3 regions of the Pedococcus sp. P5_B7 genome follow, and region 1 is predicted to be linked to each of the others. Evidence: predicted binding sites of a transcription regulator. Region 1 holds the regulator's gene; each other region holds the start of a gene.
What was found. Region 1 encodes LexA, which represses DNA repair genes until DNA is damaged. Its sites were predicted from a motif close to TCGAACANNTGTTCGA; they were not measured.
Positions count from the first base shown of each region.

Region 2: the regulator LexA is predicted to act here: its motif matches at 3,096-3,111, upstream of ACXJKD_RS03160 (YbaK/EbsC family protein).
Region 3: the regulator LexA is predicted to act here: its motif matches at 4,376-4,391, upstream of ACXJKD_RS11350 (DUF222 domain-containing protein).

Region 1 covers NZ_JBFULM010000002.1:291,851-298,559, reverse strand. The annotation lists gene ACXJKD_RS04230 (NAD-dependent protein deacetylase) at 1-366, shown strand, start outside; gene ACXJKD_RS04225 (SGNH/GDSL hydrolase family protein) at 375-1,172, opposite strand; gene ACXJKD_RS04220 (class I SAM-dependent methyltransferase) at 1,404-2,066, opposite strand; gene ACXJKD_RS04215 (N-acetyltransferase family protein) at 2,085-2,618, shown strand; gene ACXJKD_RS04210 (DUF4259 domain-containing protein) at 2,690-3,103, shown strand; gene lexA (transcriptional repressor LexA) at 3,200-3,925, opposite strand; gene ACXJKD_RS04200 (LysM peptidoglycan-binding domain-containing protein) at 4,162-4,596, shown strand; gene ACXJKD_RS04195 (CHAP domain-containing protein) at 4,659-5,903, opposite strand; gene ACXJKD_RS04190 (winged helix DNA-binding domain-containing protein) at 6,112-6,709, opposite strand, start outside.
Region 2 covers NZ_JBFULM010000002.1:71,609-78,317, forward strand. The annotation lists gene ACXJKD_RS03145 (DNA polymerase III subunit alpha) at 1-1,924, opposite strand, end outside; gene ACXJKD_RS03150 (SAV_6107 family HEPN domain-containing protein) at 1,921-2,466, opposite strand; gene ACXJKD_RS03155 (DUF6504 family protein) at 2,466-2,825, opposite strand; gene ACXJKD_RS03160 (YbaK/EbsC family protein) at 3,204-3,854, shown strand; gene ACXJKD_RS03165 (VOC family protein) at 3,933-4,319, opposite strand; gene ACXJKD_RS03170 (HAD-IIA family hydrolase) at 4,413-5,219, shown strand; gene ACXJKD_RS03175 (ArsR/SmtB family transcription factor) at 5,256-5,573, opposite strand; gene ACXJKD_RS03180 (MFS transporter) at 5,675-6,709, shown strand, end outside.
Region 3 covers NZ_JBFULM010000004.1:157,041-163,749, forward strand. The annotation lists gene ACXJKD_RS11320 (TIM-barrel domain-containing protein) at 1-1,473, shown strand, start outside; gene ACXJKD_RS11325 (DUF1905 domain-containing protein) at 1,503-1,790, shown strand; gene dacB (D-alanyl-D-alanine carboxypeptidase/D-alanyl-D-alanine endopeptidase) at 1,988-3,307, shown strand; gene ACXJKD_RS11335 (hypothetical protein) at 3,301-3,486, opposite strand; gene ACXJKD_RS11340 (MarR family winged helix-turn-helix transcriptional regulator) at 3,574-4,056, shown strand; gene ACXJKD_RS11345 (hypothetical protein) at 4,068-4,286, opposite strand; gene ACXJKD_RS11350 (DUF222 domain-containing protein) at 4,404-5,756, shown strand; gene ACXJKD_RS11355 (glycoside hydrolase family 13 protein) at 5,894-6,709, shown strand, end outside.

The DNA of each region.
Region 1 (6,709 bases):
GAGATCAGGCCGGACGGTGACATCGTCCTCAACGAGCTCGACGTCGAGGCCTTCCGCACCCCGCTGTGCCTCGTCTGCGCTCACGACACCCTCAAGCCCGATGTCGTCTTCTTCGGGGAGTCGGTGCCGAAACCGTTGGTGGAGAAGTGTTTCCGGCTCACCGAGGAGGCGAGTGCGCTCGTCGTCCTGGGGTCCAGTCTCAAGGTGATGAGCGGCTACCGCTTCGTGCGCCGAGCCGCGGCGCTCGACATCCCCGTCGCCATCATCACCCGCGGTCCCACCCGGGGTGACGAGCAGGCCTCGGTGCAGGTGGATGCCCCACTGGGCCCGACGCTGGCCGCTCTGCTCGACCGCCTGGCTGCCTAGCGCCCGGCTCAGCCCGGGCCCATCGCCTTGGCCACCGCCGGCCAGATCGCCGCCGCCCACTGTTGGTGCCCGAGCACGGAGGGGTGACCGAGGTCGTTGCCCAGCTCCTCCAGCCGATCGCCGGGGTGGCGGGCCAGCGCGCCACCGTCGGTGTGGCACTGGGGAATTCCTGCACACGCCCGGTCGAGCTCCGCCTCGTACGCCTCCATGAGTGACGTCAGCCGTCTCACCTCGGCCGTGTTGACCTTCTTGTTGGCCGAGAACATCGCGCACGGTTCCTGCCCCACGAGGTCCACCGGCGTGGTGGGGAGGGTGGCGATCGCCCTGGCGTAGTCGGCCGGGCGACCGGCTCCGGTCGCCAGCACGACCGTCACCTTGGGGGACGCCTTGACGATGGACTGCACGGCAGACCTCACCTGCGCTCGGAACTCCGGGAGGTGTGCGGGATCGGTTCCGTCGCAACGGATGTCGTTGTCCATGATCATGACCAGCGCCAGCGAAGGTGTCGGGACGATGGCCAACGCGGCGGGCACCTGGAACTCCAGCCCATCGGCCTTCTCCCCGTTGCGCGACACGTTGGCCACCAAGCCCTGCGTCTTGGGACGGACCGCAACCAACCTCTCGTAGACGCTGTTGACCTCGGGGTTGGTGCCCGTGGCCCACGAGTTGTCGACGACGTTCTCACCGGGGTTTGCGGGATCGGACTGGAAGCCGGTCATTCCCGAGTGGCCCAGGGCGATCACCCCCTCGGGGTGGTCCGCGTCCACGCCGGACGGCGCGCCGGTCGCCGAGGTGGTTGCTGCCACCCGCGAGCGGTCGACGCTTGACCCTGTCGGAGTAGCCCCACCGCTGCAGGAGCAGAGCGCGAGGACTGCCAGCACTGCAGCTGTTGAGGACGACGATCGCGGGCGCACGGATCCCTCCTCAGCGACGAGCCACTCTGCGGTCCACGGTATGACCGTGTCCCGCGGCAGCCCTCCCGCACCTGGCGTAGACCCGCCCGGCGTGACCCCCGGCAGGTGACCGGCAGTCGGCGGTCAGGCCGGCCGTCGGGCGACCAGCACCACGTCGATCGCGTCGCCCTGCTCGGTCGGCCGCACGTACTCCTCGCAGCGCTCGACCACCAGGTCGCCCGCGGCCTCGCGCAGCTGCTCGGGGGAGTGCAGCAGGGCGGGGTCGGACGGCCCACCGACGCCCTCGGTGAGGTTGCGCAGGCCGTGCCCGACCACCACCAGCGCACCACCGGGAGCCAGCCAGCTGCGGGTGCGGGACACGACGTCCGACGGGAGGTGCAGGTAGGAGACCAGCACGAGGTCGTAGAGCACCTGGGGCGCGGGGTGCCACGACCGGGCGTCCGCGACGACCCAGTCGATGCGGTGGCCGAGACGCGTCGACTCCTTCTCCCCCTTGGCCAGCCCGACCGACGAGAAGTCGACGGCCGTCACCCGCCAGCCCAGCGACGCGAGCCACACGGAGTGACGACCTTCGCCGGCCCCGAGGTCGAGCGCCCGACCCGGGGGCCACCCGCCGACGATCCGCTCCACCTCGGCGTTGGGGGTCGCGCTCCAGACGTGCTCGTGCGCGGCATACCGCTCGTCCCACAGCGCCTGACGGGTCGTGGGGGTGCCCCGGTCGGGGTCGGGCAGGGCCGGTCCGTCGGTCGAGCCGTGCCTGTCGGAGTGCTGGTGCCCGTCGCTCATCCCCCTAGCATCGCCGATATGAGCAGCTTCGTCCCTGCCGAGGACCCGGCGATCGTCGTCCGCGACGCGACCCCGGCCGACCTGCCGGCCATGGCCGCCGTCTACGACGAGCAGGTGCGCACCTCGCTGGCGACCTTCGACACCGAGCCGCGCGGCGCGGCATACCTCGGGGAGAAGCTCGCCGCCGTCGACGAGGGCAACGTCGTCCTGGTCGCCTGCACGGCCGCCGACGAGCTCCTCGGGTACGCCTTCTCCGGACCGTTCCGCCCCCGGCCCGCCTACGCGGGCACCAAGGAGGTCTCGGTCTACCTCGCCGAGACCGCGCGGGGTCGCGGCCTCGGCCGCACCCTGTATGCCGCGCTGCTGGCGCGGCTCGACGCCGCGCCCGGCGTGCACACCCAGGTGGCCGTGGTGGCCCTCCCGAACGACGCGAGCGTGGCGCTGCACCTGGCGGCCGGTTTCGAACGGGTGGGGGTCCTGCGGGAGGTGGGGCACAAGTTCGGTCGTTACGTCGACACTGCGTGGTACCAACGGATGAGCCCCACGGATTAGGGCTGGCGTGTCGCGCCCTTGCGCGGCACTCTCGGAATTGCACCCCTGTCGCAGGCTGTGGAGGTTCGGAGATGGGCGCCATCGGAGCTGGGCCGTTCGAGAACGACGACGCACTGGACTTCCTCGACGAGCTCGAGGAGTCGGAGCAGGACGTGCGCCGCCGGAAGGTGGAGACCGCCCTCGCCCGGGTGGTCCGTGCGTCCGGCTACATCGAGGCCCCCACCATGTCCGAGGCCGTGGCGGCCGCCGCGGTGGTGGCCGCCTGTGACGACTTCGAGGCGGTGATCGGGGAGCGGAACGTGCCGCGCTGGATCGACGAGGACCCCATCGAGGTCGACGAGCGGCTCGAGGAGCTCGCGACGAAGGCCCTGCACCGCGCCCTGAAGTCCGACGACAACGAGCTCTGGGAGCTGTGGGCCGACGGCGACGGTGGCGAACGGTTCGCCACCAAGGTCACCCACCTGCTCGACGCCCTGGGTGACTGAGCCTTATCCCTGCCGGCGGGGCCCCGACACGCGTGTGCCGCGGCACGCACGGGGCGTACCGCGGCACACGGTGCAGCCGGCACCTGAGGGTCGAGGTCAGATGCGGCGCAGCACCGCCGTGACCTTGCCGAGGATGGTGGCGTGGTCTCCGTCGATGGGGTCGAAGGCGGCGTTGTGCGGCATCAGCCACACCTTGCCGTCCTTGCGCTTGAAGGTCTTGACCGTCGCCTCGTTGTCGAGCATCGCGGCCACGATGTCGCCGTTGTCGGCGCTGGGCTGCTGCCGGACGACGACCCAGTCGCCGTCGCAGATCGCGGCCTCGATCATCGAGTCACCGACGACCTGCAGGAGGAAGAGCTGGCCCTCGCCCACGATCTGGCGGGGGAGCGGGAAGACGTCCTCGACGGTCTCCTCGGCCAGGATCGGCACACCGGCCGCGATGCGACCGAGCACCGGCACGTAGGACGCCTCAGGGCGGCGGTCGTTGATCCCGGTCTCGTCGTAGGTGGCGGTCTCGTCCTCGACGCTGGCGCCGCCGCGGTAGCCCCGCATGTCGGCGGGCGAGTCGGGTGAGACGACCTCGATGGCGCGCGGTCGGTTGGGGTCGCGACGCAGGAAGCCCTTGCGCTCGAGGGTCGACAACTGGTGGGCCACCGAGCTGGGGGAGGTGAGCCCCACGGCCTCGCCGATCTCGCGCAGGCTCGGCGGGTAGCCACGCCGGTCGACCGAGTTGCGGATCACCTCGAGCACCCGTCGCTGCCGGACGGTCAGACCGTCGCCGCGATCGCGGTCGGGCAGTTCCTTGACGTTGTCGTCGCTCATGCCGCTTCCTCACTTGAGCCGATAAAGGTGCAGGTCAGATGCCGTGTGCCGGGCTACTCAGCGGCTGTGACAGGTGGGCTGTCAGTGGCCTCTGATGTGCTTGGGGCATGAACACAGCGTATGGCCTTCGAACGTCTGTGCCAAACATGTGTTCGACGCGTGTCTTGATCCGTTCGAACATGCGTGCTAGAAATCACCCAGGCAGTTCTTCGCACACCCGTTCGATGAACGCAACCATGAGCCCCCAGCTCACCGCCCCCATGGAGGACCAGATGAGTGCAGCAGTCGCTTGGGACGTCGCCCCCGCACCGGTGCGGGTCCCCGTTCGCCCGGCTCGCCCCCAGCTGGTCTCGGTGCCCACCGGGGCAGCGGTCCCCCAGGTGCCGGCCACGCCGCTGCGGATCACCCGCGCGGGTCGGCTGGCGCTGACCCTCACCGTCGTCGTGGCGGCGGTCGCCCTGGCGGTCGCGCTCTTCTCCGGCGGAGCCTCCGCCACCGTCATCGACCACTCGACCACCGTGGGCACCGGCCAGACCCTCTCCGAGATCGCCACGCAGCAGCTTCCGCACCTGCCGATGGCCGAGGCCGTGGCCCAGCTCCAGATCGCGAACGACCTGACCGGCAGCGACATCCACGCAGGTCAGACGCTGCTCATCCCGCGGGTCGGCTGAGCGCGCGTCGGTCGAGGTCCCACGGCCCGCGGCCCACTGACCGGTCGGTAGGTCCGACCAGGTCAGCTGGCCTTGGCCAAGTGGGTCCAGCGGATGGCTGACGTGTCGCCTGCCTTCGCGATGGCGACCTGGTCGACGCCCACGGCCGAGGTGGTCGTGGTGGTGCGGATCGGCACCCCCGCCGTGACCGTGTAGGACGCGGTCCCCGGGAGCGCCGTGATGACGGTGCCGTCCTTGGGGTGGAACCGCAGGTGGTTGAACTTCAGGCCCGAGCCGGCCTGGTCCACCGCGAGCTGGTCGACGTAGAGGGGGGTCTTGTACCCGCCGACGTTGGCCCAGGAGCTGATCGCGATCGGTGCGCCACCGCTGATCCGGTAGGCCTCCAGCCGCTGTGCGGTCTTGATGAACGTCCCGTCGGCGGGCACGGCGTTGAGGTGGTTCCAGACCCCGCCCGAGCCGGCCCGGTCGATCGCGTTCTGGTCGACCACGACCGTCGGCTTGGTGCCACCGAAGACGGTCCACGAGGTGACGATGACCGGAGCGCCGCCCACGATGCGGTAGGCCTCCCTGCGCTGGGCGCCCTTGATGAAGGTGCCCTCGGCCGGTCGCATCGGCAGCGTGGCCAGCGAGGTGCTGGAGACCAGGTGGGTCGGCTGGATCCCGCCGAAGGCGGCCCAGGTGGAGACGTAGACCGGGGACTTGCCCACGAGGCGGAAGGCCTGAGAGGTCTCACGGACCTTGATGAAGCTGCCCGACGGCGGGGGCTGGTAGGCCTTGTCCTTGAAGTGGATGAAGGTGGTGGGCCAGTTGCGGTCACCACGGGGCACCCGCCAGCGAGACGAGTAGCCGCCGCCGTAGGACGAGTCGGAGATGACGATGTAGGCCGCCGTCACCTCCTCCACGTAGCCGACGTGGCCGTAGCTGGGGGCGTAGGCGCTGCCGTAGCCCCACTGCGCCACCGAGCCGACGGTGGCCGTCTTGTCGACCTTGAAACCGCGCTTGGTGGCGTTGACCGCCCAGCTGCCGCCGTTGCCCATCGCGCTCTGCTGGGCGACGCCGTTGCGCGCCAGTCGGTAGGCGACGTAGTTGACGCAGTTGTTGCCCGAGGAGCTGACCGGGTAGCCCCAGATCGGCTTCCCGGCATACCCGGAGAAGGCGATGCACGAGACGTTCGACGCCTTGCACTCCCGGACCATCGTCTCGGCGTGCGCCGGCGTTGCCACGGTGGCGGTGAAGGCCACTGCTGCGCTGGCGGTGAGCGCGAGCGCGGCGAGGCGTGCGGCAGCGCGGCGGAGGTGACGTCGCATGACTTCCCGGGGGTTGGGGGGACCGGGCGGGGTGCCGGATGGTGCTCGGCGGAAACGGGGCCCGGTCGGGGGGCCTTCGACAGGGTGCCCTACGGCGGATCCTCTTGTCCCATTTGCCCGGAGAACACCGTCCGTGTAATTCGACGGCTCGTGCTCAGGACGGCCATGGGGCATCGGCCGAACGGCCGAGACGCCGGGGCGGCCCTGCTCAGCGGCCGGCCCGGCGCGGTCGGCGTGCCGGGTGCCCTTGCACGCCGCCCCAGAGGTGTGGGGTGCCCTCGTTCTCGACGTAGGAGAGGTCGCGGCCGAGGAAGTGCGCGAGTCGCTGGGCCGCCCTGCGCACCTGGGTGCGTCCCGCCGTCGTGACGCCGGGAGCGAGCCGCACCTCCACCTCGACCACGTCGGGGCGCACGGTCCGCTTCCACAGTCCGACGTTCACCGACTCCAGGACCACCCAGGCCCAGAACGGGTCGTTGTGCTCGGCGTAGGGATGGTCTGGCAGGGACGGGAAGTTCACCTGCGGATAGCTGAGCACCACCTCGTCATAGGTGGGGAAGAGGTATGCCGCGGGGGCGGCCGGGCTGCGCCGGCGCACCTGGGCGGGGTCGAACCAGTGCGGGATGCCGTCGACCTCGACCTCCTCGAGGTCGTCGCCGATCTCGGCCAGCGCCTGCTTGGTATCGGTGACGGTGAGGGTCGCCCAGCGGGTGAAGTCCTTGATGGTGGTCGGTCCGTGGCCCGCGACGTAGCGCCGGACGAGCTCGACCACGGCTTCCTCGCGGGTGCGCGTGGGGGTCGGCGGCACG
Region 2 (6,709 bases), 220 kb from region 1:
GGGCGACCTCGGCCACGGCGTGCGCCATCGCCGACTGCATGCGGATGCCGAGGACGTCGAGCTTGAGCAGCCCGAGCGTCTCGACGTCGTCCTTGTCGAACTGGCTCATCGGGAACCCCAGCCAGCTCGCCTCGACCGGGGTGCGGTCGAGCAGGCTGCCGTCGGACAGGATCACCCCGCACGGGTGCAACGCGATGTGCCGGGGCAGCCCGTCGAGCCGCTCGACGAGGTCGAACAGAGCCCGCAGGCGTGGGCTGTCCAGACCCCGGGCCCGCAGCTCGGGTAGCTCGGCGATGGCATTGCGCGCGTCCTTGGCCCGGATGTGCGGGAACGCCTTGGCGATCTCGTCGATCTCCACCGGTGGCAGCCCGAGGGCCGATCCGACGTCGCGGATGGCGTGGCGGACCTTGTAGGTGTCCATCATCGAGACGCACGTGACGCGTTCACCGCCGAACCGGTCGAGGATCCGTTCGTAGACCTCGGTGCGCCGGGCCGACTCCACGTCGATGTCGATGTCGGGCAGCTCGGCCCGCAGCGGGGAGCAGAACCGCTCCATCAGCAGGTGGTAGCGGATCGGGTCGACCCCGCTGATGCCGAGCAGGTAGTTGACCAGCGACCCGGCACCGGATCCGCGGGCCGCGACGCGTACCCCCATCTCCCGGATCAGGTCGACGACCTGGGCGACGGTGAGGAAGTAGGTCGGGTAGCCGAGCTCGGCGATCACCTTGAGCTCGTCGGCGAGCCGGCTCTCGATGGCCATCAGCTCGTGCTCGCTGGCCCCGGGGTAGCGCCAGGCCACCGCCCCGCGACACCGCTGCTCGAGCATGACCTGGGCGCTCATGCCCGGCTCCACCCCCAGCCGCTCGGGCTCGGGCAGGTGGATCGAGCCGATGCCGAGGTCGTGCCGTGCGCTCTGGGCGCACCCGAGCCCCAGGGCCAGGGTGCGGGCGACCAGGGCGTCGGCGCGCGCCCGGTCGCCACCGGTGACCTCGCGGGCGATGGCGTGCATCGTGTCGGTGCTCGCGAGGTGGGCCGCGTCGGTGACCCGGTCGAGGTGCCGGGTGTCGAGGGCGACCAACCGCCGCGCGGCGTCGAGCACGTCGACGACCGCCGACTCCCCCGGGTCGACGTGGCGCACCGCGGCGGTGAGCACCGCAGGGACACCCTGCTCGTCGGCGAGCCCGAGCAGTCGCCGGGCGTGGCTGCGTGAGGCCGGCGTGCCCTCGGGTCCCCCGTGGCAGACCACCTCGATGACGACGGCGTCGGGTGGCAGCCGGCGTCGCCAGGCGGACAGCAGCTCCCGGGCCCGGTCGGTGCGTCGCGCCAGCAGCGCGCGACCCACGTCGGAGTCGGGTCCGAGCAGCACCACGAGCGGGCTGGGCTCTCCCCCACCGTCGGGTCCCCCTGCTGCTCCCCTTGCTGTTCCACCGCCCTGCTCCCCCGGCACTCCCGCCGGTCCCCCGCACGCGCCGGCGAGCACCGCGACGGAGCTCACCGGCACCCCGCGCTCCCCCCGCAGGTGGGTCTGGGTGACCAGCCGGCACAACGCCGCCCACCCCACCCCGGCGGGCACCCCGGCTGTGCGCCCCCGCGCGAGGACGGTGACCCGTGGGTGGCGCGCGTCGCGCTCGGCACCACCGCGGACCGGCGTCCGGGTGGGGGTGGGAGCGGGTCGCGCCCCCGCTGCGCCGGGGTGGGCCGCGTCCGGACCCACCGCGAGGTCGACGCCGAGGACCGGGGCGATCCCGGCCGCGGTGGCCGCCTGGACGAACCGGACCGCGCCGTAGAGACCGTCACGGTCGGTGAGGGCGAGGATCGGCTGGCGGTGCTGGGCGGCGCGCTCGACCAGGGCTTCGGGGGGTGCTGTGCCGTAACGCATCGAGAACCCCGACGCGACGTGCAGGTGGGCGAACTCGGTGCTCATGGCGCCGCCCTCGCACCGGTGGTGGCAGCTCGGGTGGTGGTGGGGTCAGGCGTCGTCGTGGCCAGGGCGGTGGGCACCAGCAGGTGGTCGTGGGGCGACACGGTCACCGGCAGACCGAGGGTGTGGCAGACGAGGTCGAGGAAGAGCTCGGACTGCCGCAGCACGTCATCGGCCTCCCGTGCACTGTGACCGTGGTGGCGACGAGCTCCGACCACCTCGAAGAACCCCGCCCACTCGGAGAGCTCCGGGGCGACCGTGGGCAGCAGCTCCCACAGGCTGCGCGGACCCGACTGACCCGTGGGTGGACGACTGGAGGTGCGGGTGGCGACCACGGCGGCGGCGGCGCGCAGCGCCCCGAGCTGGGCCTGGTCGTAACGCCGGGTGACCTCCTGGCTCTGGCAGGCCTCGAGCAGTGAGTGCCGGGCCCGGTCGAGCAGGTCGAGGGTGGCAGCGGCCCCGGTGGAAGCCCCGGTGGAAGCCCCGGTGGAAGCCCCGGTGGAAGCCCCGGTGGAGGCCTCGGTGGTCATCAGTGGGTTTCCCATCAGTCCGCGACCCTCAGCAGCCGCCACTGGCTGCCGTGGTCGGCACCCAGGTCGTAGACCCCCACCCCGCAGAGGCGGCCGGCACTCGCCTCGACCCGCCAGACCTGTCGCTCGCGGGCATCGGTGAGCACGTCACTGCCACCATCACGCTCCCGGGCGTCGCGCCACCACGGGCGGCGTTCCTGCCAGCGGTCGAGCACGGCCCGCACGACGTAGAGCCGGCCGCGCCAGACGAACGCCTCGGGCTCGCGTCCTGCTCCCGCACCCTCGACACCTCCGGCAGCCCCCAGGGTGCCGGAGGTGAGATCGTCGCGAACCCCCTCGCGGACCTCGATGGTCTCTTCGTAGCGGCGAACCACGGGATGCTCCTTCACGGTCTGGTGCGGATGAGAGGTGGGATGAGAGGTGGGATGAGAGGGCGATGAGATGGGCAGCGTGAAACCGGGCATGACGCAGCACCGTCGAGGGCAGGCGCGACGGCGCACTCGGGTGCTGCTCTGGCCCTGTGACGGGCGGGGTCGAGGCGCCTGATCACAGGGCCAGAGCCGCAGTGCTCCGCGGGACCGCCGGTCACGGTGGAGCCGTCACCAGCGGGCCGTGACCGGTGGACCGGTCGTGGGACCACGAGTTCGAACAAGTGTTCGATAAGAAGAACCGTACACCCCGCCACGGACAGCCCGTCAACCCCTGCGGAACCAGTGGTGACAGCGACTCCCCCACGCCCCTAGTTTGGGGACATGACAGCGCCCGACGGACCGCCGTCGGCCCCCGACCTGGTGGCCTCCGCCACCGACCCGATGCCGGCCGCCACCGACCCGGCCGCATCCACCGCCGACCCGGCCGCATCCACCGCCGACCCGGCCGCACCAGCCACCGACCCGGCTGCCTCGACCCCCGACCTGACCGGGCACCCCGCCGTGCGCCGGGTCCTCGACACGCTTGCGGTGCACCACGTCGTCCCGCAGGTGGTCAGCCTGCCCGACGCCGCCCGGACCGCAGCCGCCGCAGCCGCCGCCCTCGGCATCACCCCGGCCGAGATCGCCAACTCACTCATCTTCCGTGCCCACGCCCCCGACCAGAGCATCAGCCCGGTGCTCATCCTCACCTCGGGCGCGCACAAGGTCGACCTGGTCAAGGTCGCCGAGCTCGTCGACGACATCGACCACCTCGACCGCGCCRACGCCGACTTCGTCCTGGCGGCGACCGGTTTCACCATCGGCGGGGTCGCACCGGTCGGCCACGCCACCCCGGTGCGCACCCTCGTCGACGTCTCGCTCAGCCGCTACCGGCACGTGTGGGCCGCCGCCGGGCACAGCCACACGGTCTTCCGCACGACCTACGAGGAGCTCCTGCGGGTCACCGGCGGACACGCCATCGAGGTCGCCTGAGCGACCCGCACCCTGACCCCGCACGCACGGAGTCGGGCGTGCCCCTGAGGGCGGGGCACGGCATACGAGGGCTGCTGGCTAGCCGCTCGCCACCTGGTGGACGCACAGGACGTTGCCGTCGGGGTCCTTGAACCACGCCGCCTTCTCGCCACCCATCTCGGCGATGTGGTCGACGGTCTTGAGGTCGGGCAGGTCGTAGTCCTCGAAGACCACGCCCCGCCCTTCGAGGTCGGCCACCTCGGCGACCACGTCGTCGACCTCCCAGGTCAGCGCGGTGCTGGGGTTCTGCGTGCCCGCTTCACGGGGAAGCAGCATCAGCATCGCGCCACCACTGAGCTGGTACATGAGGCTGCCCTCGTCGTTCGTCCCCAGGAACGGCAGGTCCAGCAGGTCGTAGAAACCCTTGGCGCGATCGATGTCCGCGACAGGAAGCAGCGCCGCAACTGCGCTCGTGGCCAATGACATGACGAGCACCTCCTTCAGGCCCTCCCAGCGTGCTCCCGGTCCGGCTGCTGGTGCTCCACCAAAGCGCGCAGCACAAGTCGGCACAATGGGCCCATGACCACCCCCAAGCCCGTCGAGTGCTGGCTCACCGACATGGACGGCGTGCTCGTCCACGAGGAGAGCGTCATCCCCGGGGCACCCGAGTTCATCGCCGCCCTGCAGGAGTCCGGGACACGCTTCCTCGTCCTGACGAACAACTCGATCTTCACCCCACGTGACCTGCGGGCCCGCCTGCTCGCCAGCGGCATCGACGTGCCCGAGCAGTCGATCTGGACCTCGGCCCTCGCGACCGCGCAGTTCCTCGCCGACCAGCGACCCGGCGGGACCGCGTTCGTGGTCGGCGAGGCCGGCCTGACGACCGCACTGCACGAGGTCGGCTACACGATGACCGAGCGCGACCCGGACTACGTGGTCCTGGGCGAGACCCGCACGTACTCGTTCGAGGCGATCACCAAGGCGATCCGGCTCATCGAGGCGGGGGCCCGCTTCATCGCCACGAACCCCGACGTCAGCGGTCCCAGCCCGCACGGCATGCTGCCCGCCACCGGCTCCGTCGCGGCCCTGATCAGCACGGCGACCGGCCACCAGCCCTACTTCGTCGGCAAGCCGAACCCCCTGATGATGCGCAGCGCGCTCAACCGCATCGACGCCCACTCCGAGTCGACGGTGATGATCGGCGACCGGATGGACACCGACGTCATCAGCGGCCTCGAGGCGGGGCTGCGCACCGTCCTGGTCCTCACCGGCTCCACCCGTCCCGAGCAGGTGGGCCGCTTCCCCTACCAGCCCACGCGCATCGTCGACTCGATCGCCGACGTCGTGCCGCTGGTCAGCGAGCTGCGCCCCGCACCCCGGAACTGAGCGCGCCCCCCGACGCGGGTATGCCGCGTGGCCGGGTCAGCGGGTGGCGCCGAGGACGCTGTCGAGCAGTCCGGGGAAGGTCGCGTCGAGCTCCTCGCGACGAAGCGACACCAGCCGCTCGCGACCCCGCGGCTCGTTGCGGATCACCCCCGCTTCGCGCAGCACCTTCATCAGGTGCGACTTGGTCGACTTGGGCAGGGCCGGGTTGGTGGCGCCGCACTGGGCCATCTCGAGCGGGCCGTCCGCGAGGTCACGGACGATCTGCAGCCGGGCGGGGTCGCTCAGGGCGAAGAGCACGTCGGTGAGCGTGAGGTCGGCGAGGTCAGGGTGCGGGAGCACCTGGTTGGCGGGCATGGTTCGATAATACTCGAACCAATTTGGCGGAATCGGGAATGCCCCGTCCGGAATGACAGTTCGACAAATATCGAACCGTTGTTTCGTCCGAGAGGCCCGTCATGAGTGCGACCAGCAGCATCCCGACCGGCACCACCAGCACGACCCCCAGCACGACCCCCCGCACGACGACCAGCACGACCGCCAGGCCGGCGCCCTCAGACGGGCAGGGCCGGCTGCGGCTCCCCCGCCGCCCCGCCTTCGCGCTCGCCCTCACGACCGTCGTCGCCATGATGGTCGGCGCGAGCGCCCCGTCGCCGTTCTACCCCGTCCTGCAGGCCGAGATCGGCTTCTCGCCGGGCACGATGACCACCATCTTCGGGGTCTACGCCCTCACCCTCCTCGCGACCCTCCTCGTGACGGGGTCGCTGTCGGACCACATCGGCCGCCGTCCCGTGCTGGCGACCGGCTTCGTCGTCCTCGCCGTGAGCATGGTCGGGTTCTGGCACGCCGATGGCGTGGCGACCCTGATGGTCTCGCGCGCCGTGCAGGGCGTGGCCGCGGGCCTGCTGATGTCGACCATGTCCGCCGCCGTCGTCGACCTCGAGCCCCGGAACCGCCCCGGCCTCGCCGCCACCCTCAACAGCGTCACCCCGCTGTTTGGCCTGGCCGCGGGCGCCCTGCTCGCCGGGATCGCCCTGGACGCCACGACGCACGCCCTGCCGATCGTGTTCGCGACCCTCACCGTCCTCTACGTGGTCCTCGCCGTGACGGTGCTGGCACTGCCCGAGACCTCCCCCCGCCACGAGGGCTGGCGGCGCTCGCTGCGGCCACAGGTCGGCATACCCGTGGCGGCACGACCCGCCTTCCGGCGCAGCGCCCCCGCCCTCTTCGCCGGCTGGGCCACCGGCGGCCTCTACCTCTCCCTCGGAGCGCCGATCGTCGGTCAGCTCCTGGGCGGACGAAGCCACCTCGAACAGGGCGCGGTCGTGGCGATCCTGACCGGGGTCGGCGCGCTCAGCTCCGCCCTCGGCCGGCATCGCTCGCCCCGCGAGATCACGCTCTACGGCACGACCATGCTCGCGCTCGGCACGATCCTGACCCTCGTGGCGCTGCACGCCGAGTCGCTGGTGGGCTTCCTGCTCGCCGCCGTGGTG
Region 3 (6,709 bases), on a different contig from region 1:
TACCAGCAGGTGGCGGAGGACATGGGCGTCGACCCGGCCACTGAGCGGCCGATCCCCTTCGACCCCACCGACGCCCGCTTCATGGAGTCTTACTTCACCCGGCTCCACCACCCGCTCGAGGACGAGGGCGTTGACTTCTGGTGGCTGGACTGGCAGCAGGGGTCCTTCAGCCGCACACCCGGGGTGGATCCGTTGTGGTTGTTGAACATCGAGCACTTCAACGACTCGGCCCGCCGAGGCCAGCTGCCGCTGACCTTCTCCCGGTATGCCGGTCCGGGGAGCCATCGCTACCCCGTCGGCTTCTCCGGCGACACCCACATCACCTGGGCTTCTCTCGACTTCCAGCCGTACTTCACGGCGAGCGCCTCCAACATCGGCTACGGCTGGTGGAGCCACGACATCGGCGGCCACTGGTACGGCAGCCGCGACGACGACCTCACCGTGCGCTGGGTGCAGCTCGGCGTCTTCTCGCCGATCATGCGACTGCACTCGTCGCTGCACCCCTTCATCCGCAAGGAGCCGTGGAACTTCCCCGCCGAGCCGCGTGCCACCATCGACGCGTTCCTCCGCCTGCGCCACCGGCTCATCCCTTACCTGCACACCATGAACGCCCGCGCAGCGCACGATGGGGCACCGCTCGTCGAGCCGATGTACTGGGAGGACCCCAGCGCCGTCGAGTCGTATGACGTGCCGACCCAGTTCCGCTTCGGGACCGAGCTCGTCGTGGCCCCGATCACCAGCCCGCAGCAGCAGACCCTCGGGCTCGGGAGCGTGCAGGCCTGGCTGCCCGAGGGCGACTGGACCGACCTGTTCACGGGGACCCGCTACCGCGGCGGACGACAGGTGCGGCTGCACCGGCCGATGGAGACGTTGCCCGTCCTGCTGCGGGCGGGAGGTCTGCTGCCCCTGTCCGGCGCCGAGGACGCGAGCGTCGGCACCGAGCTCCCCCGGCACATCGAGCTGGTGCTCGCCCCTGGGGTGGACGGCCGGTTCGACCTGGTCGAGGACGACGGCAACACCGACCCCCAGACCGCTGTCACGACCATCACCTGGGACGACGCTGCGGGCAAGCTCACCGTCGCTCCGGCGACCGGTGCCACTGACATCCTTCCGAGCTCACGCACCTGGTCCTTGATGATCCTCGGCGCCGAAACCGTTGGCGCACAGGGCTCCTCGCATTCTGAATCCACCCCTACTGAGACGGGCATCCGCCTCGACCTGGGCGACGTCGCCACCTCTACAGGCACCACGGCCACGGTCGGCGAGCTCCGACCGTTCGGCTGGGACCGGACCGTCGAGCAGCTGCGCCGAGTGCTCGACAGAGCGCGCATCGACCACAACCTCAAGCGCACGGCATACGACCTCGTCAATGCAGCTGACGGGCCGACGGACGCGGCCGCACGCCTGCGCGGGCTCGAGCTCGACCGCGAGGTCGAGGCGGCGCTGCTGGAGCTGGCGCTGGCCCACTACTGACGTCGGGGCCACTGCCTATCCTGTGCGGCATGGAGCTGCAGTTCAGCGGGGAGATCTGGCACTGGAGAGGCCCGTCACCGTTCCACTTCGTCACCGTGCCCGAGGAGCTCTGCGACGCGCTCGATGCGACAGCCGGGCTGGTCAGCTACGGCTGGGGGATGATCCCGGTGCGCGTCAGCATCGGCCAGACCGACTGGACCACGTCGTTGTGGCCCAAGGACGGTCGCTACATCGTGCCGCTCAAGACCGCGGTGCGACGGGCCGAGGGGCTCGAGGTCGGCGCCACCACGACCATCCAGCTCTTCGTCGACGTCTGAGAGCCGCGCCGGAGCCCGCGACCGGATGCCAGTGGGGCCTGCTGGTAGGCGAAGACCAACCTCGGGCGAACGGCCAGAAACGCTGTGAAAATCGGTCGAAAGCCCCCACTGGGCCGTGGTGGGCAGTACCTTCGCCACACCCCCACGGCAGACCCGCCCCAGCCTCCCCAGATGCGGCACGCTCACCAAGGACTGGCATGACCACACGCGCGCGCTCCCTCCTGACCTCCTCCGCCGTCGTCGCAGCCCTGGCCGCCACCGCGCTGGTCGCGCCGAACGCCACGGCAGCCCCCGGGGCGGTCACCACGACTGTCACCACCGCGGCCCCGGCCGTGAGCGCACCGACGCTCGCCACGGCATACACGAAGTCCGCTGCGGACGCCCGCATCGTCAGCAAGCTGACCGCCCGCGCGACCACCGCGAAGTTCGGCACGCAGTTCAGCGGCGCGGTCATGGACGCCCGCACGGGCACGCTGCTGTGGAGCAAGAACGGCAACACCGCGCTCAAGCCGGCGTCGACGATCAAGTTCGTCGCCGCCACCAACGCGCTGCGGCGATTCGGTCCCACCTATCGCTTCACCACGACGGTCCGTCGCGGCACCCAGGCCGACCAGGTCGTCCTCATCGGCTCCGGCGACCCCGCGCTCTCGTCCGCGCAGCTGGTGTCCTTGGCCCAGCAGACCGCCTATGCCATGAAGGCCAACGGCCAGCCGCGCGTGCGCCTGTATGCCGATGACACCCTCTTCGCCGCACCGAGCCTCGCGACGGGCTGGCCCTCGACGTACGTCCCCGACGAGACCACCTGGCTGCGCGCGCTCGTGGTGGACGGTCGCCTGGTCAGCGACACGACCATCGACGCGGCCAAGATCTTCGCGGCGAAGCTCAAGACCTACGGCATCACCGTCGCCAGCGTGACCCGCGGCACCGCGTCGACCGCCAACCCGGTGCTCGCCACGTCCGCGGGCCAGACGATCGACCAGATCGTCACGCGGATGATGATGGAGTCCGACAACGAGCACGCAGAGGCGCTGCACCGGCTCGTCGGCGTGCGATCCGGCGCCGGCAAGACCTGGTCGGCGGCGAGCTCCGCTGCCAAGAAGGGCCTGACCTACGAAGGCCTCGCCGCCACGGCGATCTACGACGGATCGGGCCTGTCCCGCAGCGACCGGCTGACCAGCATCCAGCTCGCGAAGATGGTCAAGAACACGTTCGAGCCGGCCAACAAGGAGCCTTTCCGGATCCTGCGGTCGAGCCCGGGACTGCCCCGGGCCGGCATGACCGGCACGCTGAAGGCGTCCTACGACCGGTTCACCGCGAGCACGTCGAAGTGCGCCGTCGGCAAGGTCTACGCGAAGACCGGCACGCTGAGCGACGCCGTGGCGCTGGCCGGCTGGACGATCGGCAAGGACGGACGCATCAAGGCGTTCGCGTTCATCATCAACGGAAAACCGACCTCGACCACGGTCATGCGGCAGAACATCGACATGCTCGCCGCCACGGTCAACGGCTGCTACTGACCTGTCTCGCGAGCCAGCCTGGCCGCAGCCACCCGGGCTGCTCGCTGGCGCTCGAGCCGACGGTGCGGGTCCTCGGCTTCACCGAGCTGCGCGGGGCCGTACAGGTGCATCCCGAGCCACTTGATCCGGTAGCCGAGGCGGTATCCCCACGACAGTCCTTCGTGATCGGCCTTGCTCATCTGCTCTCCTCGATCTGCATCCATATTGCTTAGTGGCCTAACTATCTCTGCACTAACGATAGCCCCGGTCGGGCTAGACTCGAAATCGTGACTGCATCGACGAAGGGTGCTCGCCGCCCGCCGCCCGCTGAAGCGGCCGACCTTCTCCAGCTCGATCGCCAGGTCTGCTTCGCACTGGCGGTCGCGTCGCGCAACGTGATCGCGCTCTACCGGCCGCTGCTCGAGCCGATGGGGCTGACCCACCCGCAGTACCTCGTCATGCTCGCCCTCTGGGAGGACTCGCCCCTGCGGGTCAGCGAGCTGGCTTCGCGACTCAGCCTGGAGCCCGCCACCCTCTCGCCTCTGCTCAAGCGGCTGGAAGCCGGCGGCATGGTCACCCGTGGGCGCGACCCGCTCGACGATCGCGCCCTGGCCGTCTCCCTGACCCGCAAGGGAGCCGCCGCGCGCAAGCGTGCCGAACGCATCCCCCCTGCGATCATCGACCGCCTCGGCATGGACCTGGCCGAGCTCGAAGCCATGCGCGACGGACTCACCCGCCTCATCGAGGCGGCCGCACCACCCTCAACCTGAGAGCGCGGGGCTCACACCGCGCCGGTGCCACCGTCGACGTCGCCACCGATGCCGGGCGTGATCTTGAACGTGCCGGGCGCCATGTCGCCGTACTCGTCGGCGCGTCGCTCCTCGGGGGTGCGCTTGTCACCGACGCGGCGCACGATGCCGACGACGATCAGGGTCACGATCGCCACCGCTCCGATGACGAACACCCCGATGAGCAGGCTCCCGAAGATCCACTCGTTCACGACTCCCCCTCGCTGTTGGGTTGATCGTCCAGCATGGACGGGTACGGGTCAACGAGTTCCCAGAATTGACCATCTTCATGGGTTGATCTTCGAACAGGTGTTCGAATAACATGGACCATGGCCATCGCACCCATCCATCCGGCGCCGCCTCTGACGGCCGCCGAGGGGGTGCGTCAGGTGCACGAGGTGCTCGACCGCGTCGGGCCTGTCGACGAGCTTTCCGGGTATGCCGCGTCGAGCCTCGTCGTCGAGCTGGACCGGGCGATGGCCAGGATGGCGGCGCTGAAGCTGTCGCTGGCGGCGGTGGTGGACAAGTCCGACGTCGCCTCCGACGCCGGCATGACGGGCACCGCCGTCTGGCTCGCCGCTCGGTCCCGTCGCGACGGGGCCTCCACGGCCCGGGAGGTACGCCTGGCGACCGCGCTCGACGGCGGTCTCCCGGCCACCCGGCAGGCGCTGAGCGTGGGCGACCTGAGCACCGAGCACGCGCTGGTGATCGCCACCACCGCGCAGCAGCTGCCGGCCGGGCTGGACGACACGCAGCGGGCCGCCATCGAGCAGTCGCTGGTGGCGGTCGGCAAGCGGGTCGACCCGGCGGCGTTGCGCCGCAAGGCGCGCCGGGCCCTGGAGTCCGCGCGGCGGTCGCAGGCCGAGGTCGACGCGCACGAGGACGCGGTGCTGCGCAGCGAGGAGGAGCGTGCCCTGGCCGCGACCAGGCTGACCCTGCACGACAACCACGACGGCACCACCACCGGACACTTCACGGTGCCCACCCTGGCCGGGCAGATCCTGACCAAGGTCATCCAGCAGATCGCCTCTCCGCGCCGGTTCGCCCAGCAGGCGGCCCGCGACGCCCGCGAACGGGCCGCAGCCCAGGGCGGGTCGCAGGGTGGGTCGCTGACCGCCGACCAGGTGGCCGAGGCGACCTGGGACGCGTTCCGGGCCGAGGACCTCGACTGGTCCCAGAAGTACGGTCGGGCCTTCGTGGAGCTGCTCGAGCACCTGCCCACCGACCACCTCTCCGGCAAGGTCGCCGCGACCGTCCTGGTCACCCTCGACCACGACACCCTCAAGACGTCACTCGGCGCGGCCCACCTCGACACCGGCCACGACATCTCCGCCTCCGAAGCGCGCCGACTCGCCTGTGGCGCCGGCCTCGTCCCGGCCGTGCTCGACGGTGACTGGCAGCCGCTCGACCTCGGCCGGACCCAACGGTTCTTCACCGAAGCCCAGCGGGTCGCCCTCGCCAAGACCTACGACACCTGCGCCGCCCAGGACTGCGACCGGCCCTACGCCTGGACCGAGCACCACCACCAAGACCCCTGGGCCTCCGGCGGGCTGACCAACCTCGACAACGCAGTCCCACTCTGCGGGTTCCACCACCGACGCATCCACCACCCCGGATTCCGCCACCGGATCACCCACGACCCCGGCGGACGCAAACGAGTCACCATCCACCGACGGACCTAGCGTGCCGTGAGGTTTGCCCCGCGCACCGTCGTGCCCATCATCTCCGACGCGCCTGCCACTGGGGCTGGTGCTGTCGCTCCGGCGTGCCCGCGCGAGCCCCGCTTGCCGACGACTCCGTCGCTCGGAAGACTCCGGGCATGACCGATGACCAGTGGTTCCGCGAAGCCGTCGTCTACCAGATCTACCCGCGCAGCTTCCAGGACTCCGACGGTGACGGCATCGGTGACGTGCCCGGCATCATCAGCCGGCTCGACTACCTCCAGCAGCTCGGCGTCGACGTGGTCTGGCTGTCGCCGATCTACACGAGCCCGCAGGACGACAACGGCTACGACATCGCCGACTACCAGGACATCGACCCGACCTTCGGCACCCTCGCCGACGTCGACGAGCTGGTCGCGCAGGCGCACGCCCGCGGCATACGCATCGTCATGGACCTCGTGGTCAACCACACCTCCGACGAGCACCCGTGGTTCGTGGAGTCGCGGTCGAGCAAGGACAACCCGAAGCGCGACTGGTACTGGTGGCGGACCGCCCGCGACGGCCACCCCGCTGGGGACGAGGGCGCCGAGCCGACCAACTGGGAGTCGTTCTTCAGCGGGCCCGCGTGGGAGCTCGACGAGGCGACCGGCGAGTACTACCTGCACCTGTTCAGCCGGAAGCAGCCCGACCTCAACTGGGAGAACCCGGAGGTGCGCGAGGCCGTCTACGCGATGATGCGGTGGTGGCTGGACCGCGGGATCGACGGGTTCCGGATGGACGTCATCAACATGATCTCCAAGGTGACCTCACTGCCCGATGGTGAGCCCCTGCCTGCCACGCCCTACCTGGGTGACGGCACGCCGCACTTCCTGAACGGGCCGCGCATCCACGAGTTCCTCCGGGAGATGCACGCGGCGGTGTTCGAGGGGCGCACCGAGAAGCTGCTGACCGTCGGCGAGATGCCGGGCGTGACC